Candidatus Ruthia magnifica str. Cm (Calyptogena magnifica): one gene and its partner. Each later gene encodes a partner of the first gene's protein in a complex. Links are inferred from orthologs where the notes say so. Each region holds a gene or a part of one and is shown in the gene's direction. Other genes may lie near its edges. The genes, in order: RMAG_RS05285 and RMAG_RS01090.

What was found.
Region 2: the proteins of RMAG_RS05285 (region 1) and RMAG_RS01090 are in contact, whole or in part, in a crystal structure (PDB 1JZD), measured with the Escherichia coli proteins. The link is inferred for Candidatus Ruthia magnifica str. Cm (Calyptogena magnifica) from one-to-one orthologs.

Annotation. Positions count from the first base shown.
Region 1 is NC_008610.1:1,137,866-1,144,353, forward strand. Bases 1-2,976 are described here. They hold RMAG_RS05285 (protein-disulfide reductase DsbD), read left to right. Parts: upstream 1-363; coding sequence 364-2,589; downstream 2,590-2,976. Other genes in these bases: RMAG_RS05925 (hypothetical protein), read left to right, coding at 19-168; aroQ (type II 3-dehydroquinate dehydratase), read left to right, coding at 2,679-2,976. Outside these bases: more of aroQ, read left to right, coding at 2,977-3,128; accB (acetyl-CoA carboxylase biotin carboxyl carrier protein), read left to right, coding at 3,129-3,536; accC (acetyl-CoA carboxylase biotin carboxylase subunit), read left to right, coding at 3,542-4,897; argC (N-acetyl-gamma-glutamyl-phosphate reductase), read left to right, coding at 4,890-5,912; iron-sulfur cluster insertion protein ErpA, read left to right, coding at 5,922-6,275; RMAG_RS05315 (citrate synthase), read left to right, coding at 6,279-6,488. UniProt on the Escherichia coli protein: Required to facilitate the formation of correct disulfide bonds in some periplasmic proteins and for the assembly of the periplasmic c-type cytochromes.
Region 2 is NC_008610.1:219,928-227,824, reverse strand. What follows is about bases 1-2,923. They hold RMAG_RS01090 (DsbC family protein), read left to right. Parts: upstream 1-1,060; coding sequence 1,061-1,786; downstream 1,787-2,923. Other genes in these bases: rsmB (16S rRNA (cytosine(967)-C(5))-methyltransferase RsmB), read left to right, coding at 1,776-2,923; RMAG_RS01095 (leucyl aminopeptidase), read right to left, coding at 1-975. In the rest of the region: more of rsmB, read left to right, coding at 2,924-3,041; lon (endopeptidase La), read right to left, coding at 4,282-6,618; ribosome rescue GTPase HflX, read right to left, coding at 6,582-7,897. UniProt on the Escherichia coli protein: Acts as a disulfide isomerase, interacting with incorrectly folded proteins to correct non-native disulfide bonds.

The DNA of each region.
Region 1 (6,488 bases):
AAATTTAACGCCTTTAGTATGGCTGTTGATGCTAAGACAACACAGGCTATTATTGATAATAATGGCAATCAACCCATACCGCAACCTAAACTTAAACTTAACTACCGACCTGATATTATTTTGTTTAATGAGAGCGATGAATTTACTCGTATTAATGGATTTTTATAAAACTTTTATTTTCAAGAAGTATTGCACTACATGAATGATAATTTTATCAAAAATTTGCAACTTATAATGTCTATCTTGCTTATAGATACAAAGAGAGTTGTCTAAACAAGGTATTGACATTTATAAATAATATTTACTTACTGCAACTAAGTGTATAACATAGTAAAGTACAATTGATTCTTTGAGGAAAGAGGTATGAAACATTTATTATTACCCTTATTTTTATTATTATCCGCATTTTCATTAACACAAGCAGAAGATGATTTGTTGCCAGTAGACAAGGCATTTGCCTTTAAGGTTAAAGTGGTTAATAACGAAATACTGCTTAATTGGGACATTGCCAAAGGTTACTATCTTTATAAAGAAAAGATTAAGATTTCTGCTAATCTTTCAATCCAACTAGGTAGTGCTAAATTTCCAACAGCAAAGATTATAAATGATGAATTTTTTGGAAAAATTGGGATTTATCGTGATAATACCGTGGTGGTGGTTCCTGTGCTTAAAGGTGATGCCAAATCTATTTTATTAACCGTTATTTATCAAGGTTGTGCCGATTTAGGTGTTTGCTACCCACCTATTATTAAATCGTTTGTGCTTAACATTAACTCAATACGTTCGACATCTTTAGCTGATAATGCATTTAATCTATTTACACGAGCTACTAACAAGACGCAATCAATTATTGAAAAAATCATCCCAATTTCTGATGAACCTCTATCTGCAGACGATGCATTTAGATTTTCAGTGGTAGCAATTGATGCCAATACACTACTAGCAAGATGGACTATTCATCAAGAATATTATTTATACCATGATAGGTTTTTCTTTGATATAAAAGGGGCAAAATTTGGCGATATTGTCCTTCAAAAAGGACAAATTAAAAACGATAAATTTTTTGACAAAATTGAGATTCACAAAGGCCTATTAAAAGTTAAAATTCAGCTCACTGATGTCAACACTCAACCAATTACTTTTATCGTTAAATATCAAGGTTGTTGGGAGAACGGTGTTTGTTATCCACCACAAGAAAAAACCAAAGAAATTATGTTGCCTTATCAGACTGACAACTCTAATATCAATATCGTACCTGAAAAAGCCAAAATACTCAATGTCGCGCAAGTTGAATTAAACGAAATTGGACAAATTACCGCACTATTCCAACAAGACAGCATATTGTTAGTATTAGCAAGTTTTTTTGGCTTTGGTTTACTACTGTCATTAACTCCTTGCGTGTTTCCAATGATTCCAATTCTGTCAGGCATTATTGTGGGCCAAAAAGAAGAAGTTAGTACTAAAAAAGCGCTGATTATGTCCATTGTGTTTGTATTATCCATGAGCATAACCTATTCAATTTCGGGTATATTAGCAGGCTATTTTGGTGAAAATTTACAGGCATTGTTCCAAACTCCTTGGATACTGTCTATTTTTAGTTTAATTTTTGTTGTCTTGGCGTTTTCCATGTTTGGTTATTATGAAATCCAATTACCTGCCAATTTACAAGGAAAAATTACAAAAATAAGCAATGATCAAAAAGGCGGACACCTGATTGGCGTCACTGTAATGGGGTTTTTATCAGCACTTATTGTGGGACCTTGCGTTGTGCCACCGCTAGCAGGTGCGCTGATTTATATTGGACAAACTGGTGATGCATTATTAGGCGGATTATCGCTGTTTATAATGAGTTTAGGTATGGGTGTGCCGCTTGTTGCGATTGGTGCAGGTGTAAGTAAACTTCCTAAAGTAGGCGGCTGGATGTATAGTATTAAATACATCTTTGGTATTTTAATGCTGGCCGTAGCAATCTATCTACTTGATAGAATTATCTCACCTCTTGCTTCACTTGTATTATGGGCGATGCTCATTACTATATCACCAATTGCGATGGGTACATTGAACACACAAACAAGTGCCTCAAGCTCTTGGCAACGTATTTTTAAAGCATTAGGTTTAATCATACTGGGCTATGGTGTCTTACTTTGGATGTTGATAGCACGTGGTGGTGGTGATATGTTGCAACCGTTATCAAGCTGGAGTACATCAAGTATAGTAACTGAATCAGTCCATATAAAATTTAAACGCATCAAATCGATGGATGAACTAGATCAAATTCTAGAAAAAGAGAAAAGTAGCGACCAAATTGTTATGCTAGATTTTTATGCTGACTGGTGCATTTCTTGTAAAGAGCTTGAGCGCTTTGTATTTTCTAATGTTAATGTGGTTAACGAAATGACTAATGTCACTACACTTCAAGCCGACGTAACTGAAAATAATACCAACGATAAAGCATTTATGAAACGATTTGGCCTTGTTGGTCCTCCTGCTATTTTGTTTTTCAAAAATGGTATTGAAAATCGTTCACAAAGAATTATTGGTGAGATTAACGCGCAAAACTTTCTCAGTCATCTCAACAAAACCAAATAAAAAAATGACGATAAAATGACGATAAAACTAATCATCGTACACGATATTGGTGGTAAAATCAGTTTTATTTAAATTTTACTTACCAACAAATGGATGTTCTGTTATTAAACGGCCCCAGTCTTAATCTACTTGGCACTCGTGAACCTAATTATTATGGTGTACAAACACTGGATGACATTATCAGTAATCTTGCAAAAATAACAAATGACGCTGGGCTTACACTTCAACACCATCAAGATAATTCAGAAGCAAGATTGATTGAACATATTCACAACGCCACTAATAACGGAGCTCAATATATCATTATCAATCCTGCAGCTTTTACACACACGTCAATCGCTTTGCGTGATGCCATGCTCGCTGTGAATATTAAGTTTACCGAAGTTCACCTATCTAATGTATACAAACGTGAAGACTTTCGCAAACGATCTTATTTTTCAGATATTGCACAAGGTACCATTTCTGGCTTTGGCGCCCAAGGCTATGAATTTGCACTACAAGCTGCAATTCAACATATTCAACAATTAAAGGGATCATGAATGGATATTCGTAAAGTAAAAAAATTAATGGAATTGCTAGAACAATCTGGCATGAGTGAAATTGAAATTGTTGAGGGTAAAGAATCCGTCCGTATCTCTCGCTATGGCAATGCACCAATGGCAACACCAGTGACAATAGCACCACCATCTAAAGATAGTACAACAACAGCAAATGGACATCCTATCACTTCGTCTATGGTTGGTACTTTTTATGGCGCAGCATCGTCCACTTCTGATGCTTTTGTTAAAATTGGTCAACACGTCAATCAAGGTGATACGGTTTGCATCGTTGAAGCCATGAAAATTATGAACCAAATCGAGACAGACCAATCTGGAATAGTCACTGAGATCTTATGTACAGATGGTGATGCAGTTGAATTTGGCCAAACACTAGTCGTCATTCAATGACACCAATGAACAAAATTCACAAGGTTCTCATTGCTAACCGTGGTGAAATTGCGCTTAGAGTTTTAAGAGCTTGCAAAGAACTAGGCATCAAAACCGTTGCTGTATATTCAACAGCGGACAAAGACCTTAAACACGTGCGTTTGTCTAACGAGGCTGTGTGTATTGGTCCACACCAATCAAAAGATAGCTATTTAAACATCCCCGCACTGATTGCTGCCGCAGAAATTACTCACGCTGATGCCATTCATCCTGGCTATGGTTTTTTATCTGAAAGTGCAGATTTTGCACAGCAAGTTGAAAAAAGTGGTTTTATTTTTATCGGCCCTCATGCAGATAATATTCGCGTTATGGGCAACAAAGTTGCCGCCATTAAGACTATGCAAAAATCTGGTGTGCCTTGTGTACCTGGATCAAATGCTGGTTTGACTGAAGACGCCGCTCAAAATACCAAACTTGCTCGTAATATTGGCTTTCCAATTATCATAAAAGCCTCTGGCGGTGGCGGTGGTCGTGGTATGCGTGTGGTTGAAAAAGAAACCAACCTACTTGATTCAATTGAGTTAAGCAAAATAGAAGCACTTAACTTTTTTAACAATAGCGAAGTGTATATGGAGAAATTTTTAACCACACCTAGGCATATTGAGATTCAAATATTAGCTGACGAACATGGCAATGTTGTGCACTTAGGCGAGCGTGACTGTTCAATGCAAAGACGTCATCAAAAAGTGGTAGAAGAAGCACCAGCACCTGGCATCACATCAGAATTGCGCCAAAAAATCGGCAGTGCTTGTACGGATGCTTGCAAAACCATTAACTATCGCGGCGCTGGTACGTTTGAGTTTTTATTTGAAAATGATGAATTTTATTTCATTGAAATGAACACTCGTATTCAAGTTGAACACCCTGTCACCGAAATGATTACTGGCATTGATATTGTGCGCGAACAAATACTCATTGCCGATGGTCAAATACTCCAATTTACACAGGATGATGTGAAAATCAAAGGCTATGCGATTGAGTGCCGTATTAATGCTGAAGACCATAATAATTTTATGCCCTCACCAGGGAAAATCACTCAATATCATATCGCTGGTGGTTTAGGCGTACGTGTTGATTCACACGTATATAACGGTTATACCGTGCCATCCCATTATGACTCTATGATTGGCAAGTTAATTACTTTTGCTGATACTCGACTAGGTGCTATTATAAAAATGCAAAATGCACTTGATGAAATGGTGATTGATGGCATTAAAACCAATATCGTCTTACAAAGACAAATTATGGATGATAAAAATTTTCAAAAAGGTGGTATGAATATTCACTATCTCGAAAAAATACTGGAGACCCAGTATGATTAAAGTAGGCATTGTTGGCGCTACCGGATACACAGGATTAGAGCTTATACGCCTTTTAAACAACCACCCAAATGCAAAAATTATTGCTTTATGTTCAAGGGTAAATACTGGCAAAGCCGTTATTGAAGAATTTCCCAGCCTAATAGGTTATGTTGACCTTGACTTTATTATACCAGATGATAAGACATTATTTGAATGCGACGTCATTTTCTTTGCCACACCGCACGGAGTAGCCATGAATAGCGTTGGCCAATTTCTAGACAAGGGCATAAAAATAATTGACTTAAGCGCTGATTTTCGAATTAAAGACAGCTCCACATGGAGCAAATGGTACGGCATAGTACACACACAAAGCGCTTTATTAAAAAATGCCGTTTATGGCTTGCCTGAAGTTTATAGCTCACAAATAAAAAACGCTACCTTAGTTGCTAATCCTGGCTGCTACCCGACTGCAATCATACTAGCACTTAAACCCCTGCTTAAGGCAAATTCCATTAACACAAAAAGCATTATCGCTGATTGTAAGTCAGGTGTTAGTGGAGCAGGTAGAAATTCTAATATTGCCACACTTTTTTGCGAAGTAAACGAATCCTTAAAGCCTTATAATGTTAATCAACACCGTCACAAGCCTGAAGCACAACAAGTGTTAACAGACATTGCAAATACAGATGTGGATTTTATCTTTACTCCACACTTGATACCCATGACCCGGGGCATGCTTGCCAGTGTATATGTTGATTTAACAAAGGACATCGATGTACAAGAATTGTTTAAAAATCACTATCAAGATAATAGATTTGTCCATGTATTATCAGTTGGTGTTTATCCACAAACTAAATCAGTTAAAGGCACAAATAATTGCCATATTGGCATCCAAAAATCAAATAACAAACTTATTATTATGACAGTTATTGATAACATCAATAAGGGCGCCTCAGGTCAAGCTATACAAAACATGAACCTCATGTTTGGAATTGATGAAGGCTTAGGATTAGAACAAATTGGCTTATTACCATAAGGGAGCAACATGGAAACAAAACAAGCTTTAGAAAAAGCAGATATTATTTTTAGCGACAATGCCGCTAAAAAAGTATCAACTCTTATTGAAGAGGAAAAAAACGAAAACTTGCATTTGCGTGTTTATATCACAGGCGGCGGTTGCTCTGGTTTTTCCTATGGCTTTAATTTTGATGAAACCTACAAAGAAGGCGACTCAAGTGTTGAGAATAACGGTGTGCAATTAGTAGTTGATCCCATGAGTTATCAATACTTAATTGGTGCAACTGTTGATTACTTGGAAGACTTACAAGGCGCACGTTTTATTATTCATAACCCAAATGCCAAAACCACTTGCGGTTGTGGCTCATCCTTTTCGGTATAAATTATGATTGAATATATTCCAGGTTTGGCAGGTGTTCCTGCAACAGAATCTTCTATCTCTTATATTGATGGGAAAAACGGTATTTTGACTTATCGTGGCTACTCAATTGAAGACTTGGTTAAATACGGCTCTTTTGAAGAGGTATCTATGCTACTTAGAGATGGAGAACTGCCAGACAAAAACAAACTAGACAACTTTAAAAATATTTTACAC
Region 2 (7,897 bases), 910 kb from region 1 along the record:
CAAAATTTCAATCGTTTGCCCTGACATAGACTTAACAACATCACCAGGCTTAGAAGCATTATGTGCTGGCATATTCTCAACTGCTGGAACCACAACAACCAAATTAATATTTAGCTTAATTTTCGCAATAGTACGCATTGTTCCTAATACAGAAGCTGCACCACACATATCATATTTCATCTCATCCATACCTGCGCCAGGTTTAATCGAAATACCGCCACTATCAAAAGTAACGCCTTTGCCCACTAGTACAATCGGCTTTTCATTGCCATTACCTTGGTAACTTAAACTAATGAGTTTTGGCGGCTCAATTGAGCCTTTAGAAACTGATAATAACGACCCCATACCAAGTTTATTCATGTCCGCTTCTTCCAAGATTTCATATTCAAGGTTAAACTCTTCAGCTAAGGACATGGCCGTATCTGCCAAATAACTAGGTGTACAGACATTAGGTGGTAAATCCCCTAAATAGCGTGTTAAAGACATACCATCAGCAATTGCCTGGCCTTGCATTAAGGCACTAGTATTATCCATAGTAGATTGAATAGCAATATGCTCAATATCACTGCCTTGCTTATCATCACCTATTTTTTGAACTTTATAAGTCGCATTATGCATTACCTTGGCAGTTATTTTATGCACCCATGACTCATTAAAACCTATAATTTTAACACTTTGAATCATCAAATTTTTTGCCTTAATTTCAGCAAGTACAACACTCACAGTGTTCAATGTTTTAACATAGGCTTTAGCATCTACAGGCGTATCGCCAAGACCAGCAACAATCACTTGTTTAGATTTAAAACCAGAAACCAAGCTCAATAATAGCACTCTTTCAGATTTAGGCTCGAAATGATTAAGTGTTATCAATTTTTGAATATTTTTATCATCAAAAACCGTATTAGAATTACAAAAGACAACTACACTATCACCTTCAAAGCATTGAACTGTTTCATTAATCAGTGAAAATTTCATCTTAAAACCTCGTTAAAAAATATAATACCTGTTTTTCTACTCAAAAAGGTAAAATTAATAAGTTTATTCAGCCAATGATTTCATCATGCTTAAATTACTATTCATCACAACCGTCTTATTTTCTAATAATGCTTTTGCAGACAAAAACGCAATTATTAACACTCTGTATCCATTTTTTGGCACGATTGACAAACAATATATTATCAACACACCATTAAGCGATATTTTTGAGATAACTCTCCGTAATCTCATTGATTCTCTTTTAGTATCTAAAAATGATCGTTATTTAATCCAAAATAATGTTGTTGATTTAACCACTACCGCTAGACAACTTATACCAATGAATGGTAATGTTAAATTGATTAAACAGGCCTTAATTAACACAATTGATGATCACGACAAAATCATTTACCCAGCAAAAAATGAAAAATATATTATCCATGTATTTACTGATGTTGACTGTCCATTTTGTAAAAAACTTCATAATGGTATGAAGCAGATGAATGATTTAGGTATTACTGTTAAATATCTCGCTTCGCCACTTGCATCCTTACACCCAGCAGCGCAAGGAAAAATGGAAAGAATTTGGTGCGCTGATGACCCAGTCAAAGCGATGGATGATTATAAGAAAAATAAAATTATACTCAACTTAAAAACTTGTCATAATCCAGTAGCTAACCAATTAGCAATTTCTAAGCAACTAGGTGTAAATGGTGTACCTACCATCTTCTTAGAAGATGGTACGCATTTACTTGGTTATATGACACCCGCCATTTTGTTACAAAAAATTAAAGCAACAATTGGCAAATAATATCACTAGGTTTATTGCACTAGAGGCGATTTATTCCGTCATTATCAACAAAAAATCGCTCAGTGCTTTTAACTACCCAAAAGATAATGACACACCCTTAATCAAATCTTTGGTTTTTGGTACGATTCGCTTTTATCATCAACTGAATGATATTGTTTCCAAACGACTTAAACACTCATTTAAAAAAGAAGACCTTGATGTTCACTGTTTGATGCTTTTGGGTGCTTATCAATTACTTTATTCAAAAATTGCTATACATGCCAGTATTTTTGAAACCGTTAATGTTGTTAATGCGCTCAATAAACCTTGGGCAAAAGCTTTGGTGAACGCTATACTTAGGAAAATTGATCGAGATAAAAAAATACTTCAACAACAAGTGCATTACTCGCACCCAAGCTGGTTAGTTAAAAAAATTAAGCGCGACTATCCAAATGATTTTGAAACAATTTTTAAACAAAACAACACCCAAGCACCTATGACTATTCGCGTACACACCTCGCTTAATTTAGACCATTATCAACAACAACTACAACAAGAAGGTATCTCGTCTCAAAAACTCGCCATAACGCCACAAGCCTTGGTGTTAGATAAAGCCACTACAGTATTTAACTTAGTAAAGTTTGAACAAGGAGCTTGTTACGTCCAAGATGCATCAGCCCAGTTGTCTGTACCACTATTAAATCCAAAAAATACTGACTTAATCTTAGATGCTTGCAGCGCACCAGGTGGTAAAGCTACGCATCTGTGCGAATTAGCACCACAATGCAAAGTTATTGCGCTTGATAATGATAATAAGCGACTCATAAAAATAAGCCAAAATGCACAACGTCTTAAAATAACAAATATCCAAACAATACTAGGTAGTGCACAAAACCAAGATTGGTGGGATAGCCAACTATTTGATAAAATTTTATTTGACGCACCTTGTTCAGCCACAGGAGTTATTCGCCGTCACCCTGACATTAAGCTTCTACGCAAGCCTAAAGACATCACCACTTTAGTTGTTCTACAAAAAAATATTCTTGAAAACCTATGGCAAATGCTAAAACCAAGTGGCATACTGCTATATGCTACTTGTTCAATTTTAAAGGTTGAAAATGAACAACAAATCAAATATTTTTTAAACACTCACTATGACGCTAAAGAAATCAAAATAGAGCTAGATTGGGGCATTAATACTACCGTAGGCAGACAACAACTACCCACTGATAATTTTGATGGCTTTTATTACGCCAAAATAATAAAACTAACATAAAGTAAATTTATCTAAGTTCATTTTTTCTACTAGCTTTAAAAGGTTTGTCAACAATGATAAATTTTGTAAGTTACTCATTGTCATTAAAGGATAATTTAAAGCTTAATTTATCATAACTTGTTATTTTTATGGTGTTGTTATCTTCTTGTCAAAATTCAAAACTAATCAGAGGAAGTTGGTTCAACCTCTATACCAAGAATATCGCCTTTAATTTTTGCTCAAGGCAGGTGTAAGTGAGTTGAATGTCATAACCTGATAAGACCTTTTTAGTATTATCAACGATTGTCTTTTTTTATCTGAGAGAAGTAAGCTAATCTTGGAAGAAGATTAAAGTCTTTACTATTATCGTTTAACTCAGAGATTGGTTGAATAATTTTAATACTGTAGTCTAGCTTTTTTGAACTAAGTTCATGAATGCTAATGTTCAGTACGACCAGAACCAAACTGATTAAAAAACTTAATAACTCGAGTTTTTAATCCTGAAGAAATTTTATTGTTTAACTTGTTAGTATTATCTAAGTCTGCAGAGTAGAGCGTTACATAAATGTACTACCAACTTCTTTGAGTTGGTATTTGTTTTACTGTCTTTTTTATCAACAGAGATTTGATTGTACTCAGTGTTTAAATCTAGATAAACGGATTTATCAAAAATATCAATGACTTGTACGCCAATGAAAAATAAAAATATAGAAAAGTGAATACAAGAACGTTACTGAGTTTAAGAATTTTAAAACTTAGGAGCACACGAGTGGTGGTTTAAAAACCAAAGAAATTTATGGGTATTTTTTATACCATAGAGAGCTAGAGAGAAATAAAAAAAATATTACTCAGAATTAAAATAATTGTATTATTAACGCTAACCATCCAAATCAGAAATACGTAATTCAAATTAACACAGATCATACTAGAATACAAAAAATTATTTTAAATAACGTCGTTAATTTACAAAAACACTACGGTATTGACAATGTTAATGTTAATGTTAATATTCTAGTCTACAGCCCTGATTTAAGCATATTAACCAAAATCAATAAAACGCTGATCGTGTTGAACCCATAGCAGCGCTTATCACAATACAATGAAAAGCGTTAAGTGCAAAAGGCAAGTTTACAACACTAACAGGAGGTTAATACCGTACCCTCTGGTGGCTCGTATGGGGAGTTACAATAACAAAACTATTTTTACATTCGCCCTTAAGTTTTAAAAGGGTACTTATTGAGTGCTTTTTATAGATTAAATATTATTTTTCTAAAGCAATATCCAGAACTTCATCGATCCATTTTACTTGAATAACTTTAAGTTTTCCTTTGATTTTATCAGGCACTTCAGACAATTCACGCTCGTTATTATCAGGGATAATCACTGTTTTAATACCACCACGCAATGCGGCTAACATTTTTTCCTTCAGCCCGCCAATTGGAGTAACCTCACCTCGAAGTGTAATCTCCCCCGTCATAGCAACATCAGATTTAACTTTTCTACCCGTAAGTACTGATACTAGTGCCGTAATCATCGCTGCACCTGCACTAGGTCCATCTTTTGGCGTTGCACCATCAGGAACATGAATGTGAATATCTAGTTTTTCATCAAAATTCTCATCAATACCAAATTTCTTGGCTCTACTTCTAACTACAGATTTTGCTGCTTGAATTGATTCTTGCATAACATCACCTAATTGGCCTGTATAGTTGAGTTTGCCTTTACCTTTATAAGCTGTCGCCTCAATGGTTAATAAATCCCCGCCCACCGAAGTCCAAGCAAGCCCTGTTACTTCACCCACTTGATTATTTTGTTCAGCTAGTCCAAAACGAAATTTCCTAACACCTAAATATTTTGCCAAACTTTTAACATCAATATTAGCTTTGGTTTTACGTTTTTTTAAAACCACTTCTTTAACTACCTTTCGACAAATGGTACTAATCGTTCTACTCAAACCACGCACACCTGCTTCGCGTGTGTAATAACGAATAATGTCTAAAATAGCGCCATCTTGGAACTTAATTTCACTATTCTTAATACCATTGCTATCCATTGCTTTTTTAGTTAAATGGCGCTTGGCAATTTCAACCTTTTCATCTTCAGTATAGCCAGACAATTCAATAATTTCCATTCTATCTAAAAGCGGCTGTGGTAAATCAAGTGAGTTGGCAGTTGCCACAAACATGACTTGTGATAAATCATAATCGACTTCTAAATAATGATCATTAAAAGTATGATTTTGTTCTGGGTCTAACACTTCTAACATAGCCGAAGAAGGATCACCACGATAATCACTTGCCATTTTTTCAATCTCATCCAACAAGAAAAGTGGGTTTTTGACCTTCGCTTTTTGCATTTTTTGTATGATTGATCCTGGCATGGCACCAATATAAGTACGCCTATGACCACGAATTTCTGCCTCATCTCGAACACCACCAAGTGCCATACGAACGTATTTACGATTAACCGCTCTAGCAATGGATTCGCCTAAAGATGTTTTGCCCACACCTGGAGGACCTACTAAACACAAAATATTAGCCTTATTATGAGTGACACGTGTTTGTACTGCTAAATGCTCTAAAATACGCTCTTTAACTTTATCCAAGCCATAGTGATCATCATCAAGAATTTTTTGCGCCTTATTAAGATCCTTGTTAATAACAGTTTTCTTTTTCCATGGCATATCACATAAGTTTTCAATATAAGTGCGAATAATAGAAGCATCAGATGAGTGTGACGACATACGCGAAAGCTTCTTTAGCTCGCTTTGTGCTTTTTCCTTAGCCTCTTTTGACATTTTAGCTTTATAAATACTGGCTTGTAATTCTTCAATTTCATTTTCATCTTCAGCTTGGCCCAATTCTTTTTGAATAGACTTCATTTGCTCATTCAAATAATAATCACGCTGATTAGACTCCATTTGCTTGCGCACGCGTGATTGAATTTTCTTCTCAGTGCCTAACACATCAATCTCACCTTGAATGATCGATAAGATTTTATTAAGTCTATCTTGAGCATTATCATCACCTAATAAAGCTTGCTTTTCAGATACTTTAAGATTCAAATTAGCAATAATAATATCACTAAAACGCTCAACATCGCTAACCTCTTGTAACACTTTAAGCGCCTCTTCTGGTACTCTTTTATTTAACTTAATATAATTTTCAAAACCGTCTAATGCTAGGCGCATCATTGCTTTTATTTCAGTATCGTCATTTGACTTTAAACTAAATTCACTCAAACTCACTTCAGAAAAACCATCAACTTGTACAATTTTTTCAATCTTAGCGCGTCTGACTCCTTCAACCAAAACTTTGATGGTACCATTGGGCAATTTTAGCATTTGTAAAATAGTTGCTAACGTGCCCACTTGATGCAAATCATCGCCCAAAGGTTCTTCTACCTTGTCATTTTTTTGGGTCACTAAAAAAATGTATTTATTGGCCCCCATTGCTTGAGTGATCGCATTAACAGAGGTTTTTCTACCAACAAATAATGGAATAACCGTATGTGGAAAAACCACTACATCTCTTAAAGGCAATAGTGGAATATTACTTTTACTTAGATCAATTTGTTCGTTGGTGAGCTCTGTTCCCATAGCAATGTAACGCCTTTAAAGTTTAGTAATTTAGATAGATAGTGTTTAGTAACAAAGATTTCAAGTACCCAAGCCCCAAAATCATCCACTTTTTCATGATGGATATGTCCAATGTCATGAATATTACTACGGATATATGCACTACCAACATCCAGGTGAACTTTTGCACGAGTCATCATGCCACTAAGCTGTTCAGCTAGAGCTTGATGAAGAAAATCGATACCTTTTCCTGTTTGTGCTGAAAGCCAAACTCTATGAATATGTCCATTTTCATCACGATCCATGCGTGGCACAAAATTATCTAAACAATCAATTTTATTCATCACCAATATACTTGGTATATTACTTGCACCAATCTCAAAAATAATATCTTCAACTTGAGCAATTTTCTCAATATTATACTCATCAGCTGCGTCAACAATATGCAATAAAACATTAGCGCATTTAGTCTCCTCTAATGTAGATTTAAACGCATCAACAAGGTCATGAGGTAAATCTTGAATAAAACCCACGGTATCAACAATTGCTGCTTCTCCAGATGCAGGCAGTATCACGCGTCTAATGGTTGAATTAAGGGTTGCAAAAAGTTGATCGTTGGCAAATACTTCTGCATTAGTAAGGACATTAAACAAAGTTGATTTACCTGCATTAGTATAGCCCGCTAAAGCAATCATAGGTAATTCATTTTTAGTGCGTGATTTTCTACCCAAATCACGCTGTTTATGTACTTTATACAATCGCTTAGTAATATTTTTAATACGTATAGCAATTAATCGCTTATCAGTTTCTAACTGAGTTTCACCAGGACCACGCAGCCCGATGCCGCCTTTTTGACGCTCAAGATGTGTCCAACCACGAATTAAGCGTGTTGATAAGTGTTTAAGTTGTGCTAACTCTACTTGCAACTTACCTTCAAAAGAACTGGCACGTAAAGCAAAGATATCTAAGATTAATCCCGTTCTATCCATCACTTGACACTTCAAAGATTTTTTTAAATTACGTTCTTGAGAGGGTGATAATTCAGGAGAAAAAATCACCAAATCCAATGCTGAATCCTCTACTATTTTTGCGATTTCTTCAACCTTGCCTGTGCCAATAAAAAATCGAATTAATACTGAGTTACAATTCACTTTAATGGTTTTAACGATATTCAGACCTGAAGACTCAGCTAGTTCTTTAAATTCAACTTGAGCATTGTGCGACTGTTTATTACTTGTCAACTCAACATACACCAAAAGCGTTCTTTCACCTTTGCCAATAGCATCTTTTTGTTGTTCAA